Regions from separate parts of the Modestobacter lacusdianchii genome, predicted to be linked through region 2. Evidence: riboswitches for the same ligand, from Rfam matches in the RefSeq annotation. Region 2 holds a riboswitch; each other region holds the start of a gene.
What was found. A riboswitch is a leader RNA that binds a small molecule or an ion and turns the genes downstream of it on or off. The one in region 2 is predicted to bind cyclic di-AMP.

Region 1 (9,704 bases), on a different contig from region 2:
TGGCTGGCTGCCCGCGGCGTGTCCATGGGCGGCCGCTGCCGGTGATCTCCCACGGAGGGCCGGTGCACCGCTGGTGGCGCGCGGTGCTGCTCACCGTCGCCGTCCTGGTCGTCGTGGGCCTGGCATGGCAGGTCGACGTGCCTACGGCCACCGCGGTGCGCGACCGCTTCCGTGCTCCTGGGCCGGCGGACTGGTGGCTCGCACTGCTGGGCCTGTCGCTGGCCTTGTTGCTCCCGACTCCCCGCTCAGCGTTGTCGGTACTCGCCGGCGCGGTCTTCGGACTGTCGGCAGGCCTGGCGCTCGTTCTTGCTGCTGCCCTGGCTGGCGGGATCGGCGGGTTCGGCGCGAGCCGCTGGCTCGGCCGCAGCCTCGTTCAAAGAGCCTTCCGGCAACGCCTCAACCGGGTCGACGAGGTGCTGAGCCGTCACGGCGTGCTGGCGGTGCTGACGGCTCGCATGCTGCCTGCGCCACCCTTCGCGGTGGTCAGTTATGCCGCCGGCGTCAGCGGGATCGCGCTGGTCCACTTCGCGGTCGGGACGGCTGTTGGCGTCATTCCTGGGTCCGTGCTGTACGTCAGCCTCGGAGCCGCGGCAGGCAGTGCCGACGGCTGGTGGGCTGGACTGCAGGACCGGCCGTGGCTGGCCAGCCTGGCGGGACTCGTCGCCGTGGCCCTCCTCGCGCTCTGGTGGCTGCGCCGTGGGCGGCACAGCCACCAGAGCCATGAGGAACCGGAGACCTGAGGTCGCGCAACGACGGTTCAGCGGCCGCGGCCGCCGAGATCTGGCCTCGACGAGGCGGAAGAGTGGCCGAACCCGGCTGTCAGCCGCAGCTGCCGCCCAGAGGGAGGCCGCGCTGGCTCAGCCACGGGATCGGGTTGGTGCGGTTCTGGTAGAGCCCACCTTGGTGCACTTCGAAGTGGAGGTGCGGACCCGTGGACTGTCCCGTGTTGCCCACCTCGGCGATCTGATCGCCCGCCGACACCTGCTGTCCGGCGGCCACCGAGTAGCTGTTGATGTGGCCGTACACGGTGATGGAGCCGTCAGCGTGCTGCAGGTAGACAGCCAGGCCGAAGCCGGACGCGGGCCCCGCCTGCAGGACCACACCACCCTCCGGCGCGTAGATCGGGGTGCCGATCGGAGCAGCGATGTCCACGCCGTAGTGCATGGTTCCCCAACGGGAGCCGTAGCACGAGGTCACCCGGCCGGTCGTCGGTATGCCGGTGCTCGTGCCGGCGGAGGTCCGCTCGCTTCCGCGGGAGGCCGCTTGTTCGCCCCGTTCGGCCGCTGCGACTGCGGGTTCGCCGGCGTCTGCCTGCTCGGCAGCTGCTGAGGTGGCCGTTTCGCGGGCGAGGGTGGCCACTCGCTCCCGGGCCTGCTGGAGTTGCTGCTCCAGCGCGGCCCTCTCGCCTACGGCGGCGTCGTAGGTCCGCTGGGCGGTGGCGAGTTCGTCCTTGGCGACCCGCTCGGCCTCCGCGGCGGCCTGAGCGGCCGCGTCGCGCGCATCCACGGCCGCCTTGGCGGCCTCGGTCGCTGCCTGCTGCTGGACCTCGACGACCTCGAACTCCTCGAGCTGCTCGGCCCGGGCATCCCCGAGGTACTCCAAGGTCGCGGCCCGGTCGAGCACTTCCTCGGGGCTTGCTGCACCGAAGAACGCCGAGGCAGCGCCATAGGCGTCAGCACCCATGTAGCTCTGCCGGCCCACAGCCGCGACGTCGGTGCGTGCCTGGTCGACCGCAGCCTGTGCGGCATGCAGCTCCGCAACCCGGGTATCGGCCAGCTGCCGGGCGACGGACAGTTCGGCCTGGGCGACCAGGCTCTGGTCGGCGACTGCCTCCGCTTCCACGGTGAGCCGCTGCAGGTTCTCCTCAGCTGCCGCCACGGACTCTTCGATGCCACGCAGCGCGGCATCGGCGGCGGCGAGCTCGGACTGGCTCGCTGTGGCAGCCGGTTCTGCGGGTGCGGCCTGGGCTGCGGGGCCCGCGAGGGCCAGCAGCAGTGCGGCGCTGGTGGCCAAGGCCGGTGCGAGCACCGCGGTGCGCCAGCGGGGGCGCTGCGGGTGAGCCGACTGCGGCTGTGCGAGGTGCCAGATGATGTCGTGCGATGTCGCCAACGCGACGGGCTCCGTTCTCCCTCACCGTCTACCGAGTTAGCTGACGGGTTCGGGCCGGAGACAGCCCTACTCGCGGCGGCACTGTGGCCAGGCGAGATTCACCCCAGGGGATCGATGGGTCCCCGGTCCGCCACCGCGAGCGGTGGTGGTTCGACGGGGTCCGGGCGAGGACCTCAGGACGAGGTCGTGGCTCACACGGACCGGATGGGACGGTACTACGACCTTGGATAGTTGTCACAGGTCGGTAACAGTGGCCAACTACTTCGGCCTGCCGCATCGCTGCTAGCTGCCATCTCTGTTCCAGGCCTGGGCTCAGGAGATGTCGAGCACCGGCAGCAGTTGGACTCTGGCATCGACCACAGCGGTGGCCTCGGCCAGCGCCTGGCGGGCTTCGTTGAGGCTGGTCGTCCTCGGGACCGACGGTTGCGGGGAACTCCGGCTCGTGACGGCGCGGGCAATCAGTGCTGACGTGGCCGGTGAGCACGTGCGGGCCGGTAGTCCTGCCGGTAGCTTGCGAACGGGAGAACCGACGCGCCAGCGGCGGGACGTGCGCGCCCCCGCGCGAGTCCCGACACCCGGCCGGTACGGTTGTTGCAGGCCGAATGCCGGGGTGTCGACGTCGCTGGTGCGGGCATGGATCGCGTCGACGATCTGCTGCTCGATCGCCGCCAGGACGTCGCCATCACTGGCCAGGACGTGCAGCCACCGGGTGCCGCTGGTCGCTGCTTCATCGACGCGGGTGGGCACTCATCTTGAGGCGCGGTCGAGAGCCTCAGGATGCCTTGTTGAGGTACTGCCGCCGGGCGCGGTTGATGGTCTCCGCCGTGCTCATGGGCAGGTCCATCTCATCCTCTCCCTCATGCACCTGCACGATGCGCGCTACGTACGTCTCGGCTTCGGCGCGGTTTCCCTGGTGGTAGCCGACTTCCATCGCGTCGAGCAGTACCTGTTCGTCGTCCGGTGCGACGAGCAGCGCGGTCGCCGAGCCAGTGCGCGCCGCAGCCAGGTCGCCGATGGCAAGCGCGACGGTGACGACCTGGTGGGCGACGTCGCAGATCGCGGCGCTGAGAGTGAAGTCGAGACCGTCCAACCACTCATAGCCTGTGGGACGTTGGGCGAACGGCGGCCCGGACACCAACTCCAAGGCGGCGAGCAAGTCGGGCAGACCGTCGTCGCCGCGTACCTCCGCGCGGGCACGCAGCTGACGGAACAGGTCAGCGTCGACGAGCACGTTGGTCAGTGTGTACCGGCCACGGTGACCAGAGCTGAGGTGCTTGTGCCCGGTGGCGGGGTCGACGCCGAGCCACCCACGCGCGCCGGCGGTGACCCGGTGCACGTACGCGCGGGCGCTGACCGGGTCTGTCTTGCCGCCGCGGGCCGGTTGCAAGGCAGTGGCGGCCTCGTCGGCGGTGGCGCCGTGCGGGCGGGTGGCGAGGTAGGCGACCGTCTCCTCGTAGCGGCGGCGCAGCCCGGACTTGGCCACAGCCGTCTCGTTGCCGTGGGCTCGCAGGGTGACCGGTCCGAGCAACGTCAGCCGCGGCCGGGTGCAGTCGGGTGACCACCAGTCAGCCAGATCGTGATCGAGCTGGGTGAGGTCGTTCTGGATGCGCCGGCGAAGTGCGGCAGGGACAGTCCGCGCCGTCGCCTGCGCAACGTCGCTGGTCGCCAACGGACCGGAGTGACTGGCAGTTGCCTCGAAGGGTGCTGCGGCAGCGGGCTGTTGGTGTGGCGCCGGCAACCGATCGAGGGCCGGTGGCGGGCTGGTTGCCGGAGGGGTCACGCTGTCGCGCAGTGCGCCGGCGGCGTCGGTGTGCACCTGCCATGGGCGGTCGCCGTCGGCGGCAGGGATGGGTTCGTCGCCGGAGTCGCGTTCGAAGGCCAGCAGCGCGGCGATGTCGCGCGCTTGCTGAACTGTCAGCTGCGGCGCCGGCAGGCGAAGATCCAGAGCGGGCACGAGAAGCAGTCCGTCCTCGGTGAGCGTGAGCAGCCACTCGCTTCTCCGCTGCACCGGCTCGGCGCCGAGCACCAGGGCCAGTGCTGTGCGCTGCTGTCGCGACTGCAGGGCAGCGGCGGCTTCGGCCAGTTCGCCGTCATCGCCGATGTCGTGCGGAGCGAGAACGACCTGGGGCATCCAGCCGTCGCCGGTTCCGGCCCGGAGCCGACCGTCCAGCACGTCCACGGTGCCGCTCTCACCGGATTCGTCCAGGCCGATGTGAGAACCGGACTCGACGGGGTGGACCCGGTGCGGCGCCAGGTCGACCAGTTCCCGACCGAAGCCGACAGTGGTGACGGTGAGCAGGTCTGACCAGCTGTTGACGGCCAGTTCGGCTGCCAGGTGCCGGGCGAAGTCATCCCGGCGGTCGACCGTCCCTGCCACGTGGACAGCGCCCATCCGCTCCAGGTCCAGCAGCCAGCGACCTCGGCTGTCGGAGCCGATGGTGACCAGCGCTGGATACGGCGCCAGGCGTGCGCGAGCCAGATCCACGGGGACGCCGGTGTCCTGGTCGAGCTGAACCGTCCACCAGAGACCGGTCTCGTCGGCGGTCCATGGGTCGGGTGGCGGGCGGCTGGCCGGGGCGTACAGCCGAAGACCAAGGTGGCGGCTGTCCAGTCGCGCGGCCACGACGTCGGGCATTCTTCCCTCAGGGTCTTCGCAGATCTTGACGGCGAGGCTGCGCACTGCTCGGTCCAGCGCCGCGTAGTCGGCATGGCCGGCGTCGGCCGCTGCGGTCACGGTCCTCTGAGCGCCAACGAGTTCCCTCGGCAGGGAGGCCAGTCGGCGGCCAGGGCGTCGACGGCGCAGACGCCGGCGGCGGTATGCCAACCAGACTGCGCCGACACCGGCGGCGAGCAGCGCGCCGCTGCCAGCAAGAACGGCCACCAGCTCCGACGGTGCCGGGCTCTCGTCGGCGTCGCGGCCGTCGACATCTGCCGACGGTGATTCGGAGCGCTCGGATGGACGCGCCGATGTCGGCGACGTGGCCGGTGTCGACTCGGCCGGATCCGAGGACTCGCTCTCCCCCGGCAACGCGGGTGGCGCCTTCTCCGCTGGCGAGACGGGCGTGGCCGACGGAGCGGGGTCGGAAGTGGCCGGGTCGGAAGTGGCCGGGTCGGAAGTGGCCGGGTCGGCGGGCGGGATGTCGAGGACTTGACCGGGGCGGATCAGGTCGGGGTCGGTGAATCGGCCTCCGCCGGGCAGGAGTTCACCGGCGTTGAGGTCGAAGATCGGCTGCCAGTGCTGCAGATCGTGCTGCTCGGCGATGCCGGTCAGGGTGTCGCCCGGCTGCACGGTCACCTCGCCCGGAGTCGCGTCTGCTGCGAGAAGGTCCGCGTCCGGTGGGAGGACGAGTGTCCAGCCAGGGCGGATCAGGCCGGGGTCGGTGAGGAGCGCTCCGTCGGGCTGGGGCCGGTCGCGATTGAGCTGGAGGATCTCCTCGAACCGGGCCCAGTCGCCCAGGTAGCGGGCGGCGATGCGGCCGAGGGTGTCGCGCGACTGCACCGTGTAGGTGGGACCAGCCGGGGCGGGCGCGGCCGGCGGGGTGTCCGCTGGCGGGGCGGGCGCCGACGGGGGCTCCGCGTGGCCGACCGGCTGCTCGGCGACGACGGGTGGGCCGGCCAGGGCGGGAGCGGCCAGCAGCGGCCCGCTGCCGACTCCGAGGACGGCAGCCACGAGCAGGCCGGCCATCTGCTGCGGCGCCGCCAGGCCGGGCAGTCGCATCGGTGGCAGGCCGCGCAGCTGGCTGGCGAGCTCGACGGTCACCGAGAGGGTGAAGCAGGCCCACGCGATCCAGCCGATGACCACGAGCAGGCCGAGGAAGAGCGCGCCGGTGTCCGGGCCGCTCAGCGCGGTGATCACCTGTTCCGAAGAGGGCAGCTCGTCGGGCAGGTAGGCGCCGCCGAGCTCCCAGAGCGCGATCGGGACGCCGGCGACCGCGGCCGCCAACAGAACTCCGGCGATCAGCCGGCGTAGCAGGTCCTGCACCTGCGGTGATGTGGTCATGGGCCCGCTCCGCCGTTCTGGCCGGTCCCGCTGATCAGGTCGGCGGTGCCGGTGCCCTCCACGGTCAGCGTGGAGATCCCGATCAGGCCGAGGAAGACCGTGGGCTCGGTGATGGTGGTGGTCACCTGCAGGGTGTCGCCGTCGACGACGGTCACCGCGCCCTGCACGTCGTTGCGGTCGAGGTAGTTCTGCGCGGCGGCGACCGCGGCGGCCGGATCAACGCGGATCTGCCCGATCAGGGCGGCAGCGACGTCGAGGGCCTGCCCGCCGGCTCGAGCGGCTTCCTCGGCGATGGCGTTGGCGCGCTGGGTGGCGGCCACCTTGGCGCCGCCGTCGACGGCCAGGCCGATGATGAGCAGCAGCCCGGGGACGAGGACGGCAAGGAAGGCGCTGATCGCGCCGCGCTCGGCATCGGCGTACCGGAGCCGCTGGCGGGTGCTCATCGTTCGCGATAAGCGTCGACGGGGCTGGTGAAGGACGCCTCGACGGTGACCGATCCGGGCAGGCCCGGGGCCAGCAGGTCCCCCATGCCGATCACGCAGGTGATCGACACGGTGACGTCGCCGGGCTGACCGGGCGGGGCCTGGAATCCGGTGGTGTCGATGTCGACGCTGGTGCTCTGACAGCGCAGGTCCTGAGCGGCAAGGGTGCGGTCCGCCTGAGCCGCGGCCAGTGCGGCGGCGGTGACGTCATTCCGCGCGAGGGATGCCTCCCGGGCGGCCGCGCGGGCGGCTTCGGCGACGGCACCCTCGGCCACCTGGGTCCGCCCGGCGACGACGGCGAACGACACCAGCAACAGCAGCACCGGTGCCAGCAGTGCAAGCTCGACCGACACCGACCCCCGCTCTGCGTCCTGGGCGCTCATGGGGTGGGCCGTTCGACGGGGCCGACGGCGGTCTGGGTGACCGACCAACCGGAGAGGCCGGGAAAGAGGCTGAGCGAGGTGCCGGTGACGGTCACCTGGATGCTGCTGGGAGAGCCGCTCACCGTCACGTCCCGGCCGGTGAGCAGATCCTGCGCGGTCTGATCGAGGAAGTCCTCGGCCGCCGACTGGGCGCGTGCGGTCGAGGCGGGCTGCACCCGGCCCTCGCGGGCGCCCTCCTGGGCCGCGCCCAGGGCGACCGACCGGGCGTAGAACCACAGGGACGCCTGGATCAGGGTCATCACCAGCAGCAGTACAACCGGGAAGGTGACCGCCAGTTCCACCGAGGCCGCCCCACGCTCGCTGGACAGCCGTCGTTGTTCTCGGCTGCCGGTCCGGCGGCCGAGGGCATGGCCCGGCGGGGCATGCCCGCACGGTCGCGGGCGGTGGCGGGGCCGGACACGAGGTGGCTACTGGATCTCGGCGGAGCGGGAACTGACCGCGTTGGCGATCACGGCCACCAGCGCGATGGCGATGCCGATCAGCGCCACGGTGATGATCACCTGCTCGACCGACAGCGAGCCTCGCTCCGGATCGTCGTGGGCATCGCGGAGTCGGTCGCGCAGGGCAGCGCCGAGAGCGGTCAGGGTGCTGATCAGTTGCGTCATCGGATCTCCTCGACTGGTGCTCGGTCAGCTGGTCATGAGTCGGGCCAGGGCGGGATAGAGGAACAGCAGCAGGAAGGCGATCGACAGCAGGGCAACGGGGGCGGTGAGCTTCTCGCTGGCGGTGTTGGCCGCCGCTTCCTCCTCGGCCAGCAGCTGCACCCGCAGCGACTGGGCACGGGCTCGCAGCGTCGGGGCGATCGACGCGCCTTCGACGGCGGCGACGGCGGCGATGTCGGCGACATCGGCCAGTTCGACGACCCCGGTGTCGGTGGCCAGCCGGCGCAGCCCGTCCCAGGGCGGGTCGCCGGCCAGCCGTGCGGCGACGAGCGCGCCGGCGATCCGCCGGAACACCCAGCCCTCGCCCAGGGCGGCGGCCCGTTCCAGAGCGATGGTCGGCCCCTCGCTGGCGTCGCGGCGGAGGCTGACCAGGTCCAGGTAGGAGCACAGCGCCCGGCGCAGCTGGCCGCGTGCCTCGCCGGCCTGGTCACGCGCGACGACGTCGACGACGAAGAACAGGATGGCTCGCCCTACCGTGGCGCCCGACGACGACGAGAGGACTGCTGATGGCGCACGACGCATCCGGTGGCTTCACCGATGTCGAGCTGGCTGCGATCAAGGACCGCGCCGCGGAACTGCGCACCGAGAAGGGCGGCAAGAAGGCGGCTGCGGCCCTGGACGACCTGCTGGCGAGCATCCGGGCGATGCCGGACGACCAGCGGGTGATCGCCGAACGCATCCACGTCATCGTCACCGAGGTCGCGCCGCAGCTCCGGCCGAAGACGTGGTACGGGCAGCCGGCCTGGACCGACACCGAGGGCAAGGTGGTGGTGTTCTTCCACTCCGCTGCCAAGTACGACACCCGGTACAACAGCCTCGGGTTCGACGAGGCGGCACACCTCGACGACGGGGTCATGTGGCCGACGGCGTACGCGATCACCGGCCCACTGGGGGCCGCCGAGGAGGAGCGGATCGCCCGACTCGTGCGGAAGGCGTCCGGCTCAGCGGACTCGGCGCCGGACGCCTAGGGCTCCGAGCGGGGCTCTCCGACGGTCACGTGCTGCCGGGGCGAGGACGGCGACGGCGATGGGCGGCTCGTGCGGACCTCTTCGTCGGGCGACGGGGCGGGGGGGCGTGACGAGGCGCGCCGATGGCGCAGGTACGCGCCGGAGCCGGCGTCGTCCCTCGTCGCCCTGACCTCCCGTGCGCGGCGGAGGGGGCCTTCCCGATCCCAGACTCCACGGGCCCTCCCTCGTCTACCGCGATGGCCGCACCGTGGTCGTGGAGCGCAGCGTGCACCAGTTGCGCGAGTGCTCCGCCGCCTCAGCCTCATCGGACAAGGGAGGGCACCTGATGCCCACGGAACGAACCGCTCTCGTCACCGGAGCCAACCAGGGCCTGGGCAAGCAGGTCGCGAAGGAGCTGGTCGCTGCCGGGGTCGTCGTGTACGTCGGCTCCCGCGACCTGGCCCGCGGGGAGGAGGCGGCTGCCGACATCGGCGCCGGCGCCACCGCGCTCCAGCTCGACGTGACCGACGCCGCGTCGATCGCCACGGCCACCGAGCGGATCCGCGGGGAAGCCGGCCGGCTCGACCTGCTGGTCAACAACGCCGGCATCGCGACCACCCGTACCCAGCTCGACCTGGCCGAGTTCCGGGTCACGTCGAAGCCCAGCACCGCCCCGCTGGACGACGTCCGGGCGGTCTGGGAGGTGAACGTCTTCGGCGTCCTGGCGGTGTACCAGGCCGTGCTGCCGCTGCTCCGCCGGTCGTCGGATCCGCGCATCGTCAACGTCACGAGCGCGCTCGGCTCGCTGACGACCGTCGCCGACCCCGCGTTCCCGCTCCGCTCCGCCTTCGACCCCGTGTACGCCGCGTCGAAGACAGCGCTCAACGCCGTGACCCTGGCCATGATGATCGAACTCGAGGAGACCGACGTCGCGGTCAACCTCGTCTCCCCGGGCTTCGCGAAGACCGCGCTGACCAACTTCGAGGGGACGGACTCCGTCGAGGACGCCGCCCGCGAGGTGGTACGCGTCGCCCGCCTCGGCCCGGACGGACCGACCGGCA
Region 2 (9,704 bases):
GCCTCCGTCTGTCGACTCCGACGGTCGCGCACCGTCGTCGGACAACCGAACTCCCCCATCCGGATCGACGTCACGGCCCGCGTCGGAGAGCCGAGCTTGCGTACTAGCGATGATAGGAGAGCTGGGTTCCGGTCGGGCTCGGCGGCCTTGTGATCTGGTCGACGGTGACTCCTCGGTTCTGAGCCACCTCACGGGTACGACGGGTCGGCCGGTGAGGCCGGCGATGTCCTGGCGGGCCGACTTCAGGCCGCGACGGTCATCGTCCCGATCTGGCCCAGCGCGACGTGGAAGGAGCACTCGTACTGGTAGTCGCCGGGCTGCTCGACCGTGAAGTCGAACGTCTCGCTGTCGCCGGGGGCCAGGATCGGGATCTGCTCGGCGATGTCCACCGGTCCCTCGCCGGGCGTGAAGCGCAGATTGTGCGTCAGCTGCTCGGCCTTGCTGGTCAGCGTCAACCGAACCTGGCCCGGCGCAACGATGAAGGTCGCCGGCACGAACACGTAGTCGTCATCGACCAGGACGGTGAGTTCTTGGACGCCATCCGAGCCGACGGAGACCGTCCCTGCGTCGGCCACACTCTCGCTGGGCTCGGCTTCCGTGGCCGGGTCGCCGCCGCACGCAGCCAGGGCGACACCGGCCAACCCGACGAGACCTCCAGCCAAGAGGGTCCGCCGGCTCAGTTCGGGATGCACCTCAGCAGCCTACCCACGCTCTACTAAGTCCCCTCGTACGGCTGACGTAGGGCCACGGCCCTGTCTCAGATGTTGCAGAGGTCGCTGAGAGCTGCGGACAGCGTGGGCAGTCCGGCGATCAGCACCGGAGTGAGCAGGACCGCCCACAGCCCTCCCGCGAGCAGACGGTGACGCCACGGATCCATCGGCGTGAGTGGCTGGAGCAGCCGCGAGACCCGGAGGACAGCGCCCTCTTGCGCCATGGCCATGGCGGCTGCCGGTGCGCGCATCTCGGCCAGGCTGACGATGGCCGAGGCAACGCTGACCCGGTCGACACTGACCGCCGCCGCGTCATCGGCCAGCAGCTCGATCAACTGCCGCGTCTGGGCCGACGCCGCCCGGAACAGCTTCAGGCGGGGGAAAGCCCGCACCAGCCCCTGCGACAACGTCACCGCCAGGTTGTGGCGCGCTCGCAGATGTGCGGCCTCGTGTGCCAGGACTCCCTTCAGCTCGTCGTGCGACAGTGCGGCCAAGGTGCCGGTGGTCACCACGATGCGCGACGTGCGCCCGGGCACACAGAAGGCGGCGGGAGTCGAGGCGTCCATGACCAGCACGCCCAGCCCGCGATCCGGCTCGGCCACCATGTCGATCGATCGGTGCAGCTCCCGCCGGCGCAGCCAACCCGACACGAGCTCCCACGTGACGCAGGACAGCACCCACAGGGGCATGAGCCCGGCCAACAGGATCCCGACCAAGGCGCCGGATGGGAACTCAGCCGACCCGTAGGCGTTGGCGACGCTCTCCGCGCACGCATGGAAGACCCGCCCCAGTCCACCCGCCAGGGTGGTGATGGGGATCAGCAGGGTCACTCCAGCGAGCACGAACGTGGCGACAGCCGTGAAGGTCAGTGCCTGCCAGGCGAGGATCGCCAGCCGAGGGGCCTGAGCAGTCCATCCTGCATCCACCAGTCGTGGGCCGAGGACTAGGACGGCGACACCGATCGCGGCGAGTGCCAGGCTGGCGCTCACGCTCGGTCTCCTGGCGGGGTCTGCGACTCGGAACGAGCGGCTTCCACGGCGGTGCGCAACTGCGCGACCGCGTCCGGCTGCAGCTCGGCGACGAAGTGCATGAGCACCTCCTGCTGGTCCCCCGATTCGGCGAGGACGTCCTGCAGCAAGGCCGCGGCATGTTCGGCGCGACTACGAACCGGTCGGTACAACCACGCCCGTCCCGACATCTCCCGGGTGAGCTGGCCCTTCTTGTGGAGGTTGTCCATCACCGTCATGACGGTCGTGTAAGCGAGGTTCCGGGAGGAGTTGAGGGCCCCCAGGACGTCGCGCACCGTCGCCGGTTCACCGCGACGCCACAGCTCCGCCATGATCGCCGCTTCCAACTCACCGAACGGGCGCACGCCCCCACCTCTCTTTGCCGTCTCGACGACGCACCGCTGCCGGCCGGACGGTCAGGCGCTCGCCTTCTCGCCCCACCCGGTCCTGTTCCACGGTCAGCCTAGGCAGTCGAGGCTCCTGCGCCCCGAGGATCCGCGCAGGATCCCACCAACGTGCGAGCGCCGGCACTGCTGACCTGGTCAGCCGGAGCACGCTCCGCCCAGGGAGATGCCGCGTGCAGCGAGCCAGGGAGCCGGGTCGTTGCGGTTGGCGTACAGCCCGCCTGTGTGTGCCTCCACGTGCACGTGCGGCCCGGTGGACTGACCACGGTTGCCGACCTCGGCGATCTGCTCGCCGGCGGAGACAGTCTGCCCGGCCGAGACGAACGCCTGGTTGATGTGACCGTAGAGGGTGATCGTCCCGTCCGAGTGCTGGATGTACACCGCCAGGCCGAACCCGTTGGCCGGGCCGGCGTGCAACACGACACCCGAGTCAGGGGCGTAGATAGGCGTGCCGATGGGTGCGGCGATGTCCACGCCGTTGTGGCTCGTGCCCCATCGACTCCCGAAGCAAGAGGTGACCCGTCCCTCGGCCAGCGACCCGGTGCCGGCCGTCGCGGCCGCGCTCGCGACCTCCTGGCGGTCGTCGACGGTGGCTTCAGGGTCATCGTCTCCCTGGAGCGTCAGGAGCTGGACCTGCGCCGTCCGCAGCTGCTCCTCCAGTTCCGCCTTCTGACCTGCCGCGGCGTCATAGCTCACCTGCGCTTGACCGAGCTGGGCCTGAGCAGCGGCTTCGGCCTGCTCGGCCGCCTGGGCAGCGGTGTCGCGGGCGGCGACCGCGTCACGGGCGGCCTGGTCGGCGCGCGCGACCTGGCTCTCGGCATCCTGCAGCGCTCGTAGCCGCTCTGCCCGGTCGTCGCCGATCAGTTCCAGCATGGCTGCACGCTGGAGGAGGTCCTCTGGCCCTCGGGCCTCCAGGAGCGTCACTGCATCACTGAGGGAGTCGGCCCCCATGTAGGTCTCACGCCCGAGGTCGGCCACGTCGTCCTTCGCTGTGGTCGTGGCGACCTGAGCGGCGGCCAGCTCTGCGGCGGTGGTCGCTGCCGCAGCCTGGGCGGTCGTCAGCTCCTGCGCTGCCAGGCGTGACGCCTCACCGGCGGCTTCAGCGAGGACCGTCAGTCGCTGCAGTTCTGTCTCAGCGGCTGCGAGGAGCTGCTCGACTCGGTCGATCTCGGCGCTGGCCGTGTCGAACGTCGACTGAGCAGAGTTCTGTTGGGCGTTGGGGTCGCCGGGTGCTGCGAGCGCAGTCGGCGAGGTGAGCGCCAACTGCGCGGTGACAGCCGCGGCGACGCTCAGCGGCGCCAAGCGTGACAGGGGTCGGGGCTTGGACGGGCGTGGGTTCCGGTGACGCAGGGTCGCCAAGGCGACGGTTCTCCGTTCTTCCTGACTGCCTACCGGGTTAGCTGACGGGTTCGGACGGGAAGCTGCCCTACCTGCGCACGCAGGATTCACCCCAAGAGACGTGGGTCCCCGGTCCACCTCGGCGAGGCCGTGGTGGTTCGGCGTGTCCACCCGAGGTCCTCGGTGCGAGGAGCAGGGCCCGGGTGGACCGGATCGAGACGCTACTACGAAGGAGCTTAGTTGTCACGGTCTCGTAACGAAGCGCCTCACGAGACACCACCGTAGGAGTGGAGACCGGTGGACACGAGGTTCACGAAGAGCAGGTTGAACACCAGGGTGGCCAGCGCCACCAGGTTGGTCCAGGCGGCCGGCCTGCCGCGCCACCCCGAGGTGTTGCGGGCGTGCAGATAGGCGGCGTACAGCGCCCAGGAGATGAAGGCCCACGTCTCCTTGGGATCCCAGCCCCAGAAGCGGCCCCAGGCGCTCTCCGCCCAGATGGCGCCGGCGATCACGGCGAAGGTCCAGACCGGGAAGCCGAAGATCGCTGTCCGATGCGCCACCCGGTCGAGCGTTTCCGCGCTGGGCAGCCTGCCACCCCGGCCTTGCTCGCCACCGCCGGCCGCTGACGCCGACCGTTCGGACCGGGCGGCGACCAGGTAGAGCGCGCTGGCCACACCGCTGACGATGAAGACGCCGAACGAGAGGATGGCGGCTGACACGTGCACCACGAGCCAGTCTGACCTGAGCGCGGCGACCAGCGGTCCGGACTCCGCGTACAGGTGCAAGCCGGTGAGGACCAGTCCGATGACCGTCGGCCCCAGGACGAACACGCCGATCCGCCGCAGGCCCGGCACCCGGATGACCAGGAACAGGTAGGCGAGCACCCCGACCAGAACTGCCGCCGTGGCGAACTCGTACATGTTGCCCCACGGCACACGCCCCGCAGCCGCACTGCGCGTGACGAGCACGCCGGCCTGTGCGAGCGCTCCGACCGCGGTCAGGACGACACCCAGCTGGCCCCACCGCGCAGCCTGGGGTCGCCCGGCTGCGCCACTGGCCGCCGGGAGAGCAGTGGCGCTCGACGCACCGGTGTTCACCGTGGCCAACTGAGGTCGACTTCGCGTCGACGGCCGGCCGAACGCGAGTTCGGCGCAGAAGCCGATGGCGGCGAGGGCATAGATGGCGATCGCCACCCCGAAGAGCGTGTCGGAGAGGTCGGCCAGGGCGTCAGAGGTCACGAGGACCCTCCTCATCGATGGAGTGCTCAGGTGTGGTGCGCGCCCGCCGAGGCCGACGGTCGGTGGCGAGGGCGGCCAGGACGGCAGCACCGGACAGCCCCGCGAGCGCAGCTTCGGGAACGACACCCATTCGGGTCGCCGTGGTCGTCTGGGTCCGCTGCGCCAGTGAGCCGACGAAGACATAGGGCGTGAAGAGCTCGGATCGGTCGACGACCGTCCCGTCGGGTGCAACGACTGCGGAGATGCCACTGGTCGCTGCGACCAGGACGGTGCGCCCGTGCTCGATGGCGCGCAGGCGGCTCATGGCCAGCTGCTGTTCGCTCTCCGCGGTGTACCCGAACGTGGCGTTGTTGGTCTGCACGACCAAGAGGGAGGCGCCGCCGTCCACGACGTCGGAGACGAGCCCGTCGTAGGCGACCTCGAAGCAGATGACGTCCCCGAGGCGCACTCCGCCCACGTCCAGGACCCCCGGCTCGGTACCGGGCAGGAAGTCGCGTCGCAGCAGATCGACCTGCTCGCTGAACAACCGGAAGAACGACCGGGCGGGCATGTACTCACCGAAGGGCACCGGATGTCGTTTGGCGTAACGCTCGCCAGGCCCGGTGACCGGGTCCCAGACGATGCCCGCATTGGTCAGGTACCGACCAGGCCCGTCCAGGACGGCACCGATCAGGATGGGCGCGTCGATCGCGCGGACCGCCCGGTCGATGGCCGCCGCTGCATCCGGGTTCTGGTACGGGTCGATGTCCGAGGAGTTCTCGGGCCAGATCACGACGTCGGGTCGCGGGGTGCCGCCACCGTCGACCCGCTCCGCCAGTTCGAGGGTCTGCTGGACGTGGTTGTCGAGGACCGCTCTGCGCTGGGCGTTGAAGTCGAGGCCGGATCGAGGGACGTTCCCCTGGACGACCGCGACAGTGGTCGGCTCGCCCCCCTCCGACAGCTGGCTCCCGGGCAGAGGCAGCCACGCCAGCAATCCGAGGGCCGGGACGACGGCCGCGGCAGCGCACGTGAGTGCCCGTCGGAGACGCGACGGCGACCGGTCGATCCCCCGGCGTAGCCGTCGTCCCACCGGACGCGCGACCGAAGCCGCCAGCGTCGCCCCGGTGAGCGCGACGCCGAAGGTGACGAGCGGGACCCCGCCGTAGGCCGCGAAGGAGGCGAACGGCCCATCGGCCTGGCTGAAGCCCAGGCGCCCCCAGGGAAAGCCACCGAAGGGCAGGCGTGAGCGCAGGGCCTCCTGGACCACCCACAGGCCGGCTGCCCACAGCGGAGCGGCGGGGAGCCGGCTGACCAGGGCGACTCCCGCACCCATGAGGGCGAAGAACGCCGCCTGGGCGAGCGACAGCGCAACCCAGGGCAGGTCACCGACGAACACGCCGGTCCAGGTGAGCAGCGGCAGGAAGAACGCGGACCCCATCACCATGCCGAGCGCGGCGCCGCCCCGGGCCGAGCGCCCGAAGACGATCAGCATCAGCAACAGCGGCCCGGCAGCGGCCAGTGGCCAGAGATCGAAGGGCGGAAAGGCCAGCCAGAGGGCGAGCCCGCCGATGACGGCGAGCAGCAGAGCCACGGGAGCTCGATCCACCGGTGGCCGCCCTGCACGGTGATCGCCTGGCCAGGCAGGGCGGATGGAACTCGAAGCGGCCGTGGACGGAACGACGGTCATCATCGTCAGCCCGTGGTCCGGCGCTGGCCCGCGGCCAGGCGTGCGAGCTGAGCGTTGTACGCCTCCAGCTCCACCTCGGCCCGCTTGTCGCCGGCTCGGGCGCGACGTTCGTCCGAGCGCACCCACTGCCAGAAGACGATCGCCACGGCGATGATCGTGGGCACCTCGCCGAAGCCCCAGACGATGTTCCCGGCGGCCAGCTGGTCGGTCATGACGTCCACGCCCCAGCTGGCCGGGACGTCACGGAAGGTCTGGACCAACGGGGTGCTGGCCATCATCACCGCCACGGCGAAGAAGGCGTGCAACGGACCCGGGACGACCAGCTCGACCAGTCGCAAGGGCGCCGACACCCGGTGCGGCCAGGGATCCAACCCGAAGGCCCCGCCGAAGGCGAGCAACCCCGTGAACAGGAAGAAGGCCAGCATCAGCAGGCTGCCCGCCCAGTGCCGCATGAGCACGTCGAAGGCGGGAGTGAAGTAGAAGCCGTACAGACTGCCGATGAACAGGGTCGTCGTGATCACGGGGTGCGTGAGCAGCTTCGCCGTCCGGGACCGCATGCCCAGGACGAGCAACCTCCGCCAGATCACTGCTGACCCCCGGCGCGGGAGCGCTCTGACCGCCAGGGCGACCGGAGCACCCAGCATGATCAGCATCGCCGAGACTACGGCGAGGACCATCTTCTGCAGCATGTGGATCGAGAAGAGCATCATCGCGTAGCCCATGACCTGCGTGGCCGTTACCAGCAGGACGGTGACGATGCCCAGGGTGAAGTTCACCGTGCGGCGCCACGGCCACCGCACACCCCGGCGTCGCAGTGCATGGACCCCACGCAGGTAGAGCGCCAGCGCGATGAGAGCGGATGCGGGGAACACGGACGTGATGTCGATCTGGGGGGTGAAGAGCGTCAGCAGGGACGGTGGGTCGACCGGCATCCGCATGCCGTCCATGCCAGATGACACGTTCGCATCTCCCTGTGAGGTCGCGGCCTGCCCTCCGCAACGATTGCGGGGCCGGAATGTCCTAAGCGGCATAGTAGGTGATGCTGTGTCGCGTGCTCCCTCCCGTGACGTCCATCGACGACCCAGGCGCCGCGATCACGGGCGATGCACCGTGACTGCGACACCGGTGACCTACGGTCGGGTGGTGACGGGTGTGGGCACGGGTCGAGCCACCGCCCAGCGGCTGCTCGTCATCGCGCTGGCAGCGTCAGCCCTGATGCTGACCGGAGCGCCGGCGGCACAGGCCCACACGGACCGCGGGGTCGCGGGGAGCAACTGGGCTGGGCGGGTACTGGAGCTCTCCTCGCCCATGCCGGGCGTCGATCTCAGCGTGACGCAGTTCGGCGACAGCCTGGAGATCCTGAACGGCTCGACCGTCACCATCACCGTCTACGGGTACTCCGACGAGGAGTACCTGCGGATCGGACCGGACGGCGTCTGGCGGAACGAGAACAGCCCAGCGACACACCTGAACCTGCGCCGAGATGGCCGGACGGCACTGCCGGCGAACGCTGCGCCCGACGCAGCGCCGGACTGGCGACAGGTGTCCACCCAGCCGGAGTACTCCTGGCACGACCACCGGACGCACTGGATGCTGTCGGCACCACCCCCGCAGGTGGCCGCCGACCCAGAGTCGAAGCACACGATCACCAACTGGACAGTCCCGGTGTCCTACGGCGACACCGCAGTGGCGGTGGGGGGTGAACTCACCTGGTCACCCCCGCCGGAGCCGCTGGCATGGTGGCCGCTCTACCTGCTCATCCCGATAGCTGGTCTGCTGGCTGGCCTCTTGCCGGGATCCGCGCGGCCACTGACGCTGCTTCTCCTGACGGCTGTCGTGTCGGCCGTCTGGCACGTGGCGGCGACACCACAGCCAGGGCTGACGGCCGCCGATCGCGCACTGGCGACGGGCGCCGCCATGCTCCCCGCACTGGTGGCGATGGCCGTCACCACAGTGGCCGTCCGAGCTGCATGGAGGGGCAAGGACCTGCTCGCCGCGATGCTGTCGGCTGTCGTCGGGTTCATGTTGCTGGTGCAGGGACTCCCGGACATGGACGTGCTGTGGGCCGCGAACGTCATCACCGGCGGACCCGTCTGGCTCGCTCGGGCGACGGTCGCATTCCTGATCTTCGGCGGGGTCGGACTCATGCTGGGGGCGGCCACAGCGGTGCGCCGCTTCCGGCGAAGGGAGCCAACGGCTGCACCTGTGCAGATTGAGCCGGCCGCGGCCACAACGCTCTAGCCCGGGGCTTTCACGCCGGGTCTTGATCACCTGGTGGGAGATGTAGGAAAGGTGCTCCTGAGCTGGGAAGATGTGGCTTGTCTAGGGTCACAACTTCGCAGAGACCGGAGCACCTTTCTGGTGAAGAAGACTACCGGGCCGTACCCGGCCTCAACAGTGGATGGCGCCGGGTCGAGCGTCGTGCCGCATGCCGGCAGCACAGTCCTGCTCAGGACTGCGCAGGAAGTCGGGCTTACGAGCGCGCTGGCCGAGGCGTTGACGCCGTGGCGTAAGCCGCTGGCCCGCCACGACCCAGGCAAGATCGTGCTCGATCTCGCGGTCAGTCTCGCGATCGGTGGAGACTGCCTGGCCGACCTCGCCCAGCTGCGGGCCGCCCCGGAGGTGTTCGGGCTGGTGGCCTCGGATCCGACCGTCTCCCGGTGCATCGCCGCGCTGGCCGCCGATGCGCCGGCCGCGCTGGCGGCGATCAACACCGCCCGGGCGGCCGCCCGGGCCAGGGCGTGGTCGCTGGCCGACAAGAACGCCCCCGACCACGCCGCGGATGCATCAGCACCGCTGGTCATCGACGTGGACGCCACCCTGGTCGGCGCCCACTCGGAGAAGGAGTCGGCCGCGCCCACGTTCAAGCGCGGGTTCGGCTTCCATCCGCTGTGGGCCTTCCTCGACCACGGGACCGAGGGCACCGGGGAACCGCTGGCGTTCGCGCTGCGGCCGGGCAACGCTGGGTCGAACACCGTCGTCGACCACATCGCGGTGCTCCGCGCGGCGCTCGCCCAGCTGCCCGGCGGCCATGCGCGCGGGAAGAAGGTACTGGTCCGGGTCGATGGCGCCGGCGGCACCCACGAGCTGTTGGCCTGGCTGACCCGCCGCAGGCTGTCCTACTCCGTCGGGTTCTCCCTGCCCGGCGACCTCGCCTCGATCCAGGCCAAGCTCGCGACCATCCCGACCGAGCTGTGGGAGCCGGCCTACGACGCCGAGGGTCAACTCCGTCCCGGCGCCTGGGTCGCCGAGGTCACCGGACTGTTCGACCTCGCCTCCTGGCCCCAGGGCATGCGATTGATCGTGCGCAAGGAACGCCCCCATCCCGGCGCGCAGCTGCG
Region 3 (9,704 bases), on a different contig from region 2:
CTGATGGTGAACTCGAACGGGTGGGTCATCCCCGGGATGCCGGCGGTGCCCCAGAACAGGGCGTACAGCGACCAGCCCAGCGCCGCCAGGGTCCCCATGGAGACGAGGGTGTCCATGGTGGAGGTGCCGTGGCGCAGGTTCGTCCAGGCCGACTTGTGGAACGGCCAAGCCCCCCACACGACCACGGGGGCGGCGAGGGTCAGCGACATCCACTGCCAGTTGGTGAACTGCAGCGCCGGGATCATGGCCATGGCCACGACGGGGACCGTGAGGACGGCGGAGATCAGCAGGCGCTGTCGCAGGGTACGCACCGGGTCGGCCTCTACCGACTCGGTGGAGGTGTCTGTGCTGGCCCGGGGCGGTGCGGGGAGCTTGGCGGTGTACCCGGCCTGCTCGACCGTGGCGATCAGCGTCTCGGGTGCGATCCCGCCGGCGTAGGTGACCCGGGCCTTCTCGGTCGCGTAGTTGACCGTCGCGGTGACGCCGTCGAGCTTGTTGAGCTTCTTCTCGATCCGTGCGGCGCAGGAGGCGCAGGTCATGCCGCCGATGGTCAGCTCGACCTGGCCGCCGTCGGTGGCCACGGTCTGCGCGGGGTGGGCTGCTGAGCTCATCGGTCCTCCTGGGACGCTGCGTGCTTGCGTGGGTCCGCGGTGCCGGTCTGGGCGCCGGACGCGGGGTGGCTCAGTCGTCGGCTGGGTGGTCGGTGCCTGGCTGCATGTCGCCGTGGTCGGTGCCGCCGGTGTGGGGCACCTCGGTCACCGCGGCCGGCTCGTCCCCGATCGGGCCGACCAGGCTTCCGATCCCGGTTGCTGCCGCGAAGACGACGACGAGGCCCAGGACGTAGGAGCTGATCTTCAGTGGGGTGTTCATGGAGTCCTCCTGAACCGGGCCGGTGAGGGTCGCCCGGTCCCATCCGTCTGCGGTGGCGGGACCGGGCGAGCGGGCCTCAGCGGCCGGCGACCTGGTAGCCGGCCTCTTCGACCGCGGCCTGGACCGCGGAGTCCTCGACCGGGGTGTTGCTGGTGACGGTCAGGCCACCGCTGGCCAGGTCGACAGCGACGTCGGTGACGCCGGGCACCTGCCTGACCTCCTCGGTCACGGAGCTGACGCAGTGGCCGCAGGTCATGCCGACGACGGTGTAGGTGGACGTGGTCATCTGACTTCTCTCCTTGCAGTGGTTGCGCGGCGAGCCGCAGGGGGCCCGCCGCGACGCCGCGCGGGTCGCGGGCGCCGGGTCGGGGTCAGGAGCGGACGAGGCGGGCGATCGCCTCCGACGCTTCCTGGATCTTGATGTCGGCCTCGGGGCCGCCGGTGGCGGCGGCGCGGACGACGCAGTGGTTGAGGTGGTCATCGAGCAGTCCCAGAGCGACCGACTGCAGGGCCTTCGTCATGGCTGAGACCTGGGTGAGGATGTCGATGCAGTACTTGTCGTCCTCAACCATCCGCTGCAGGCCTCGGGCTTGGCCCTCGATCCGGCGCAGCCGCTTGAGGTAGTCGTCCTTGCTGCTGATGTAGCCGTGCTGACTGTGCGCTTCCTCGGTCACCTTCTGCCTCCTCCAGGTCGCGGCGGGTCGTCCGCGCCACCCATGGAAGAGAGTACCCCCCCGGGGTATGCCTGCCAAGTGGTTGGTGCGGCCGCGATCTACCCGCAACAACGAGGACTAACCGGCTTAGTAGATGCGGGGTGGGGTAGGTCCGTCGGCGCCGGGGGTGGCCACCAGGGCGAGCCTCCACACCTGAGCGAGGAGCAACCGTGACTGTTGTCGGGCAGATGCTGGAGACCTATCCCAAGGACCTGGGCGGGTTGGACCGCCAGAAGCTGCAGGAGTGCATCGAGGCGTGCTTCGAGTGCGCCCAGGCGTGCACCGCCTGCGCGGATGCCTGTCTCAGCGAGGACATGGTCGCCGAGCTCACCACGTGCATCCGGACCAACCTCGACTGCGCCGACGTCTGCGACACCACCGGCCGGGTGCTGTCCCGGCACACCGGCTACGACGCCAACCTCACCCGGGCGGTGCTGGAGGCCTGCGCCGCGGCGTGCAAGGCCTGCGGGGACGAGTGCTCCCAGCACGCGGAGATGCATGAGCACTGCCGTGTCTGCGCCGAAGTCTGCCGGCGTTGCGAGGCCGCCTGCCGCGCGCTGCTGAACTCCCTCGGCTGAGCCGCCCAGCACATCGGACCGCCTGACACCCCGCGCCCGGTACCCCGGGCGCGGGGTCAGTCCCGGAGGTCGGTGAAGGTCTGTCCCCCGTCGCGGGACTCCGCGATGGCGCTGCCGGTGACCACCAGCACCCGGCTGCCGCCGTCGGGGGTGCTGCCGACGTCCATGGCCTGCGGCGGGGCAGCCAGGTCCGCGGCAGGCTGCCAGGTCAGGGCGCGGTCCTGACTGGTCCACACCTGACCCTGGGGGTCGACGCCGACGGCTCCGCCGCCATCGGGTGACCAGTCGACGAGCTGGAGCAGCGGGGCCCCGGGGATCGGTGCCCAGGTGCTGCCGGCGTCGGTGGAGTGCAGCAGCCCCTGTTCGGTGGTCGCCAGCACCTGGTTCCCGTCCGGGCCGGCCGACAGGCTGGCCGGCGCGGACGGGATCTGGAGCTGCTCCCAGGACAGGCCGTCCGTGCTGCGCTGCAGGGTGCCGTCGTAGCCCAGAACGCCGGCGGGGCTGGCGGTGAGGGCGTGGAAGTCCGACTGGCCCTGCCGGGACAGCGGCTGCCAGCTCTGACCCTGGTCGACCGACTCGATCAGTCCGACCGGTTCCGGCAGGTCGACGCCGGGGCCTGGGTGACCGGAGGCCAGGTAGCGCCCGGGCGCGGCGACGGCGAAGCCCATGAGGTCGATGGTGGGCCCCACCTGGACGTCACCGTCGGCGGACAGCCGGAACAGCCCGTTGTGGGCAGCGACCAGGACGGCGTCGCTGCCGGCTTCACCCGCCACCCCGTGCACGTGGTTGAAGTCCGGCGGGTCGGTCTCCAGGTGCGGCGCCGGAGATGAGTTGCTCGCCTGCCCAGCGACTGCAGAGCAACCGGACAGCAGGCCCACGACCACCAGTGCAAGGCCGCTGACAGCCGGCAGTGCGCGGGGCCTTGCGCGAAATCGATCGGTGCCAGTCACAGGAAGAAGTCCCCCAGTCCGGTTGCTGCCAGCCATCCACGTAGCCAGAAGATCAAGGTGTCCCACAGGCCGGTGACCAGCAGGAGCCCGAGTCCCACCAACAGCCCGCCGCCCACCCGCATCACCGAGCGGGCGCGCCTGCGAGCCCAGGTGGAGAAGCGCAGCGCGTGGCTGGCCCCCAGTGCCATGGCGAGGAACGGCAACCCCAGCCCGAGGCAATAGGCCAGGCCCAGCAGAGCACCTCGGGCGGCGGACGCCTCTGTGTAAGCCAACGTGTTCACCGCGGCGAGAGTCGGCCCCAGACACGGTGTCCAGCCGAGACCGAAGACGACGCCGAGGACCGGGGCGCCGGCCAGTCCGCCTGTGGGGCGGTGATGGATCCGCCGCTCCCGTTGGAGCCAGGAGAACCCGCCCAGAAATGCAACGCCCATGAGGATGGTGAGGACGCCGGCTACGCGAGTGAGCACGGGCGACCACTGCAGCAGAATTCTGCCCAGGCCACCGAAGAGAGCGCCGAAGGAGATGAAGACCGCACTGAACCCGCAGACGAAGAGAAGCGCGCCGAGCAGTACTCGCCGTCGCCCGGCGATGCGCACCTGGGGCGGTGCGAGAGCCGTTGATCGACCGAGCGACCCCGATGTGGACGACCGGTCCACCGCCTCGCTGGCCGGTGCAGCGACCGCGGCTTCTGCACCCGCGAGCCCAGTGATGTAACCGATGTAGCCAGGCACCAGTGGAAGACAGCACGGAGAAGCGAAGCTGATCAGACCCACCAGGGCAGCTATGAGCAGCGCAAGCACCAGTGACCCATCGGTGACGATGCCGGCGAAGGTCTCACCGAGCGCGCTCACGAGCCATCCTCCGCGAGCAACGCATTCAACGCCGACCGCAGGTCCTTCTGCAGAACCGCACCGGTGTAGACAGCGGCCACGTCGCCCCGCGAGTCGAGCAGGATGGTCGAGGGAACCACGTTGGCGGGGAAGCTGCGGAACCTCAGAGCCACTTCACCCCGCGGGTCATACAGCGACGGGTACTCGGCCCCGGCGTCGGACATGAACGCACTGGCCAGCTGACGCTGGTCCTTCACGTCGACCCCGAGGAACTGGACCCCCTGGCCTTGAAGGTCGACGTGAACCGCCTGCAAGTCCGGTGTTTCTAGGCGGCAGGGCGCACACCAGGATCCCCAGAAGTTGATGACGGCCACCTGGCCGGCCAGGTCATCGGAAGTGAAGGGTGCTCCATCCAGGAGCTCCCCCCTGAACTCAGGTGCCGGCGCCCGGTCAGCAGGGGCGATCACCTGCCCGGCTTCGGTCACCTGCGTGAACTCGAACTCAGAGGCTCCAGCGCCCTTGTCCGATGACGAACAACTGGTCAGGAGCACGAGCGACACGACGCAAACGACCAACGTCAGCGCTCTTGGTGGCCTGAGTAAGCGGATTGGCGCGTGCGGATACAAGCTGAGGACCTCCGGAATCGACGACGCAGAGGCGCAGCCTCCGCACCGTGGACCGGCGGGCGCTGCGGCCGATGAGGCGGACCGGTGGCGGCCCAGCTGTGTACCGAGCCGCCACCGGATCGATCCGTCAGCTCCCAAGCTCAGCGAGCAGCGCCTGCATCTCCTCGATCTCGGCGGCCTGAGAGCTGGCGATCTCCTGAGCCAGGGCGATTGCGTCGATGTTCTGACCATCAACCATCTCGGTCTTGGCCATGTCAACCGCTCCCTGGTGGTGCTCGGTCATCATCTCCAGGAACATCCGGTCGAAGTCGGCGCCGGAGGCGGTCTCCAGCCCCGACATGTCCATGTTCATGTCCATGCCGCCCATGTCTCCTGAGCCGTGGTCCATGCCGTCCATGTCATCGGACTCAGACTGTCCCCAGTCTTCCAGCCAGCCGGTCATGGTCTGGATCTCGGGGTCTTGAGCGGCTTCGATCCTGCTGGCGAGCTGCAGGACCCGGGGGTCCTGAGCGCGTCCGTCGGCCAGCTGCGCCATCTCCAGGGCACCCTCGTGGTGCGGGATCATGCCCTGGACGAACTCGACGTCGGCTTCGTTGAACTCAGCCGACACACTCGCCGAGCTCGAGCTGGCAGCGCTGTTGTCATCCGAGCCGTTGGAACAACCGGCGAGGACGATCACGCCGGCGATGAGCCCTCCGGTGAGGCGGGTAAGGCCAAGGGCGGTGCGGGTCATTGCTTCTCCTGTGGATGAGATCTGGGTGTGAACGACTGACCCGATGCACGCGGGAGCGCGCCGGGTCGGCGATTCGGCCTAGATCCGCAGGAGACAGAGAGAAGCGAGGTCCGGCGGTCTGGGGAGCTGGATGGAGTCCCACCACGATCTGGCCCGGACCAGGCCCGCTCCTCGGCCACCGGGTGGAGTTCTCCGGATCAGGAGTACGGCGGCCAGGAAGGCCAGTCCGGCGAGCAGGATCCCCAGGCACACCGCCAGAGCATGAGCGCCGCTGTGGACCGGTGCGGGGTGGCTGGAAGCCTTGGCTCCTGGCGCGACCTTCCCCCCTGTCAGGGCGTCAGCGGAAACGGTGGTCACGACCGAGGCTGCGACCACCGTCACTTCTCCCCCCGCACCAGCCGGCGCAGCTCTCATGTGAGCCATGTCGGTGTGGGTGCCGGTGTGGGTGCCGCCTACGTCTGCGCTCACGCACTGCAGCCCGTGCATGGAGAACACGGCAGCGAGGACGAGCATCGCCAGCATGCGAACCGAACGCATCGTCCCCCCCTTCTCGCGCGCCTCCCCAGACACTACTACGCCCTGTAGTACTGAGCGTGGCCGCCGACTCGACCCACGGGCGACCCGGGACATCCGGGCCCCGCGGGCCGGCTCGTCAGGGGAGGATGCGGCGGGCTCCGGCGTAGCCGGACATGTCCACGCTGCCGACGCTGACCGGCTCGCCGAACGTCGTGGCGTGGACCATCTGCCCGCCACCGATGTAGATGCCGATGTGGCTGATCGGGCTGTAGTAGTAGACGAGATCGCCAGGCTGCAGCTCCGCACGGGAGACCGCACGCCCCATGGACGCCTGGATCTTGCTGGAGTGCGGCAGGGAGATGCCGGCGGCGGCAAAGGCGTACTGGGTCAGCCCTGAGCAGTCGAAGGCGTCCGGCCCGCCGGCGGCCCACACGTACGGGTCGCCCACCTGCGCAAGCGCCGTGTCGATCACCACCTGAGCGGCGTCACTGCCCGCATCCACCGAACCTGCCGGAGGCGCCTGCAGCGACTGCCCTCCGTGGGCGACATCGGCCTCCTGCTGCTGCTCAGCAGTGAGGGTGGCGTACTGGGCCTTGTAGCCCTCGATCTCGGTCTGCAGTTGCTCCTGCTGCGCCTCGACCGATCGCAACTGGGCCTCGGCCTCGGCCGTGGCCTCCGCCGCCGCAGCGCCTGCGCTCTCCGCAGCTGCGCGTGCCGCAGCCACACGCTCGAGGACGTCGTTGTGATATCCGGCGACAGACTCCAGGGTGGCGACCCGTTCGAGGAACTCGTCCGCAGACCCGCTGGTCATGAACGCCTGCAGGGACCCCAGGGCGTCACCGGTGAACGCGGTCTGCGCGACAGTGGCGATCTGGTCTTCCAGGGCGGCAAGCTGGGCATCAGCCTCCGCCAGCTGGGCGGCGGCGCCAGCCGCGGCGGCCTGCTGCTGGGCGAGGATCTCCCGGGCCTCGTTGAAGTCCTCGGTGAGGACTTCCAGCTCATGACCTCTCTCGGCCGCGAGCTGGGCGGCCTGCTGGCCGGTGGTCGCCTCATCCGGCGCGGCGATGGCGCTGCCCGGAGTCAGGCCCATGCTGGCCGCACCCAGCAGCGCCAACACCGTGAGACGGGTGAGGGGTCGCCGTCCAGGGCGGGCGGTCACTGCTCGACGGGTGCTTCCGGCACGAAGTGTCGCCACGGGTGGCGGCTCCTGTCTTCCATGGCCGCCTACCGAGTTAGCTGACGGGTTCGGGCGGGAAGTCGCCCGTCGCGTCCGCCCACGTGGGCGGACGCGATTGACCCCAGGACTGCGGTGGGTCCCCGGTCCTCGGCTGTTGCCCGAGGTTCGGCGGCGCCGGGTCAAGGCCGCCCCATGGGCGACGACAACTCTTCCCGGCGCCGCTCAAAGTAGGGCCGGGGCAACTCCGCCACCACGTCCTCCTATGCGTGTTGAGTAGTTGGTACTGGAGTGACCACTGAGGTTCGATCGGGCACCCGAAAGCGTCAGATGCCGGTATGTCCGTCTGGTGCGGCCCATACGATTGGTCCGGTTGTACGAACTGAGCCAGGCCGCCGGCCCGGCGTGGGGCACACGCCCGTGTCGACGCAGCAAGCAGAGGAGCGGCCATGCCCCGGCTGGGCAAGCTCGAAGCCGCCGTGATGGACGTCTTGTGGTCCAGCGACTCGCCGCTGACCGTGCGCGAGGTCCTCGAGCGGATGCCCCCGCAACGGAATCTGGCCTACACGACCGTGATGACCGTGCTGGGGAACCTCTTGCGCAAGGGACTTCTCGACCGGGAGCCGGTGGGCCGTGCGTTCAGCTACCGCCCGACCGTGACCCGCCAAGGGGCGGCGGCCGCCTCGCTCAGGGAGATCCTGGACGCATCGGAGGACCCGCGGTCGGTGCTGCTGCACTTCGCCGAGACAGCCACCGACGAAGAGTCTTCTGTGCTGCGTGAGGCGCTCGCACGGCGAGCCGCGTCCTCGTGATCGGCATGATCGCCGTCCTGCTGGCGGGTACGGCTCTGGGCGCGCACGGGCACCGCCCATTGCTGTGGCTCGCCGATCGGCGGGTCGATCCGACCATCCTGTTGGTGGGCTGGTCACTCCTGACGGTGGGGCTCGTGGCCTCAGGCCTGGCCATGATCGGCCTGCTCGCCCTGCCGATGGACCAACACGAGGCCAGTGGGCTGTTCCAGCTCGTGGGGGGGTGCTGGACAGCGGTCACCACGGGCACCGTGCCCGCCTGGCAGCAGACTGTCGCCGGAGTCAGCCTGATCATGGCCGCGACCATCGTCGTGCGGCTCGGCAAGGCCGTCGTGAGTCGTGCGAGGTCGGTGAGGCGGCACGCCCCGCACGTCGAGCGGCTACGTCTCCTGGCCCTCAGCTCCTCATCAGGCGAGCCACTGTGGGTTCCTGACCAGCGCGCGATGGCCATGTCCATCGGCGGCCGACCTGGAGTGATCATCGCCTCCGATGGCTTACGGGCACAGCTGCCTCCCGAGGCGGTGACGGCGACACTGGAGCACGAGCGGGCTCACCTGCGCGGACACCACCATGCTCTCGTCACGGTTGCTGAGACGTTGGCTGCTGCGCTTCCGTGGTGTCCTCTGCTGCGCGCGGCGCCAGCCGCGACTCGGGACCTGGTGGAACTGGCCGCCGATGCGCAGGCGGCTCAGCGGTGCGGGCCCGAGGCCGTGCAGGTCGCACTGCGCAAGATGACCGGGCAGCCGGTTCTTCCCTTCGGGTTGGCCATGGCTTCCCGGCTCACCGAACTGCGGATCAGTCGGCTCGGAGGGTCCGGTGACCGGCGCATGCGCCGTCTTCTTCGCTGGCCGGGGGCTCTGGCGATGGCGTCCGGAGCTCTCCTGCTGCCCGCAGCGACCACGTGGCTGGGTGTCAACATCGTGCTGTGCGCGGTCACCTGATCAGCGGTTCCCCGAGTACTGAGTCTCACAAGGGCCATCGCACGTCCGCCTGCTTCGGCTCCTGAGGTTCCGCCGTTGGGACCCCCTGGTCCGTCGACCCACTCCACGCACCGATCCGTCTGATGCGTCAGGTCCAGACTGATCGATGGCTCCTCGGCCTCAAGCGCGCCAACTTCACTGCCGTTACTACTACAACCAGTAGTAGCGATGTGAAGTGAGGACGAGACCTGATGCGCACCGGACGTCTTCGACGTGGCGGCTCCAGCAGCACCCTCGTGCAGGGCGCTGGCAGCAGCCTCCCGCGCCGGATGACGGGGCACCGTCGCGGCTGGTCTGCTCGGCTGCGCCCGCTCGCAGGCCGCTCCCCACGGCATGAGCCAGGGCGTCGAGCAGGGTTGCTAGCCATCGCGGTGGCCGTCGTCCTCATCGGCCCCCTGGGGGCTCCGGCGCTGGCCGCACCCACCAACCCCAGTGATGCCGCCCTGTCGTCTGCTCGCAGCGCGCAGGACGTGGCCGCAGCGGAGGTCGGTCGCATCTCGGCTCTGGTCGCAGCCGCCGAGTCGGACCTGGAGCGGGCCGGCGTGGTCGTCGAGGCGGCGAATGAGACCTACCGGGTGGCGCAGGGTCAGCTCGAGGAGGCGGAGGCCGCGGCCGCGGCCGCCGCAGCCGCGCTGGCGGAAGCCGAAGAGGCCGTGGGCGTGGCCCAGGCGGACGTCGCAACGCTGGGCCGGGAGAGCTACATGCGCAATGACTCGATCAACGGCCTGGCGGCACTGCTCAGCGCTGAGGGTCCGGCTCAGCTGCTGGAGCAAGCTGCCACCCTGCAACTGCTCGGCGACCAGCGCACCGCCATGCTCGACCAGTTGCGCGTTGCGGAAGCGCGTCAGCTCGACACGGACGCAGCGGCTCGCACGGCCGTTGCAGAGAAGGACGCTGCCGCGCAAGAAGCGGAGCAGGCGAAGGC

Region 1: it holds a riboswitch for cyclic di-AMP, as region 2 does, so the genes downstream of both, ACJTNH_RS11240 (peptidoglycan DD-metalloendopeptidase family protein) here and ACJTNH_RS11980 (M23 family metallopeptidase) in region 2, are expected to answer to the same signal.
Region 3: it holds a riboswitch for cyclic di-AMP, as region 2 does, so the genes downstream of both, ACJTNH_RS11215 (C40 family peptidase) here and ACJTNH_RS11980 (M23 family metallopeptidase) in region 2, are expected to answer to the same signal.

The regions. Positions count from the first base shown of each region.
Region 1 is NZ_JBJJTJ010000012.1:107,342-117,045, forward strand. It holds gene ACJTNH_RS11230 (peptidoglycan DD-metalloendopeptidase family protein) at 1-45, shown strand, start outside; gene ACJTNH_RS11235 (TVP38/TMEM64 family protein) at 63-740, shown strand; gene ACJTNH_RS11240 (peptidoglycan DD-metalloendopeptidase family protein) at 820-2,109, opposite strand; cyclic di-AMP (ydaO/yuaA leader) riboswitch at 2,121-2,275, opposite strand; gene ACJTNH_RS11245 (hypothetical protein) at 2,422-2,856, opposite strand; gene ACJTNH_RS11250 (LysM peptidoglycan-binding domain-containing protein) at 2,882-6,109, opposite strand; gene ACJTNH_RS11255 (TadE/TadG family type IV pilus assembly protein) at 6,106-6,552, opposite strand; gene ACJTNH_RS11260 (TadE/TadG family type IV pilus assembly protein) at 6,549-6,974, opposite strand; gene ACJTNH_RS11265 (TadE/TadG family type IV pilus assembly protein) at 6,971-7,315, opposite strand; gene ACJTNH_RS11270 (hypothetical protein) at 7,442-7,639, opposite strand; gene ACJTNH_RS11275 (type II secretion system F family protein) at 7,664-8,218, opposite strand; gene ACJTNH_RS11280 (iron chaperone) at 8,203-8,664, shown strand; gene ACJTNH_RS11285 (SDR family NAD(P)-dependent oxidoreductase) at 8,990-9,704, shown strand, end outside.
Region 2 is NZ_JBJJTJ010000014.1:20,041-29,744, forward strand. It holds gene efeB (iron uptake transporter deferrochelatase/peroxidase subunit) at 1-45, opposite strand, end outside; gene ACJTNH_RS11965 (plastocyanin/azurin family copper-binding protein) at 243-692, opposite strand; gene ACJTNH_RS11970 (M56 family metallopeptidase) at 758-1,699, opposite strand; gene ACJTNH_RS11975 (BlaI/MecI/CopY family transcriptional regulator) at 1,696-2,082, opposite strand; gene ACJTNH_RS11980 (M23 family metallopeptidase) at 2,260-3,423, opposite strand; cyclic di-AMP (ydaO/yuaA leader) riboswitch at 3,493-3,633, opposite strand; gene ccsB (c-type cytochrome biogenesis protein CcsB) at 3,726-4,697, opposite strand; gene lnt (apolipoprotein N-acyltransferase) at 4,687-6,366, opposite strand; gene ACJTNH_RS11995 (cytochrome c oxidase assembly protein) at 6,369-7,322, opposite strand; gene ACJTNH_RS12000 (hypothetical protein) at 7,474-8,604, shown strand; gene ACJTNH_RS12005 (IS1380 family transposase) at 8,725-9,704, shown strand, end outside.
Region 3 is NZ_JBJJTJ010000012.1:96,980-106,683, forward strand. It holds gene ACJTNH_RS11170 (heavy metal translocating P-type ATPase) at 1-611, opposite strand, end outside; gene ACJTNH_RS11175 (hypothetical protein) at 682-870, opposite strand; gene ACJTNH_RS11180 (heavy-metal-associated domain-containing protein) at 947-1,156, opposite strand; gene ACJTNH_RS11185 (metal-sensitive transcriptional regulator) at 1,242-1,544, opposite strand; gene ACJTNH_RS11190 (four-helix bundle copper-binding protein) at 1,754-2,161, shown strand; gene ACJTNH_RS11195 (F510_1955 family glycosylhydrolase) at 2,218-3,039, opposite strand; gene ACJTNH_RS11200 (cytochrome c biogenesis CcdA family protein) at 3,108-3,962, opposite strand; gene ACJTNH_RS11205 (TlpA family protein disulfide reductase) at 3,959-4,501, opposite strand; gene ACJTNH_RS11210 (DUF305 domain-containing protein) at 4,695-5,300, opposite strand; gene ACJTNH_RS11215 (C40 family peptidase) at 5,953-6,933, opposite strand; cyclic di-AMP (ydaO/yuaA leader) riboswitch at 7,023-7,174, opposite strand; gene ACJTNH_RS11220 (BlaI/MecI/CopY family transcriptional regulator) at 7,440-7,802, shown strand; gene ACJTNH_RS11225 (M56 family metallopeptidase) at 7,799-8,740, shown strand; gene ACJTNH_RS11230 (peptidoglycan DD-metalloendopeptidase family protein) at 9,151-9,704, shown strand, end outside.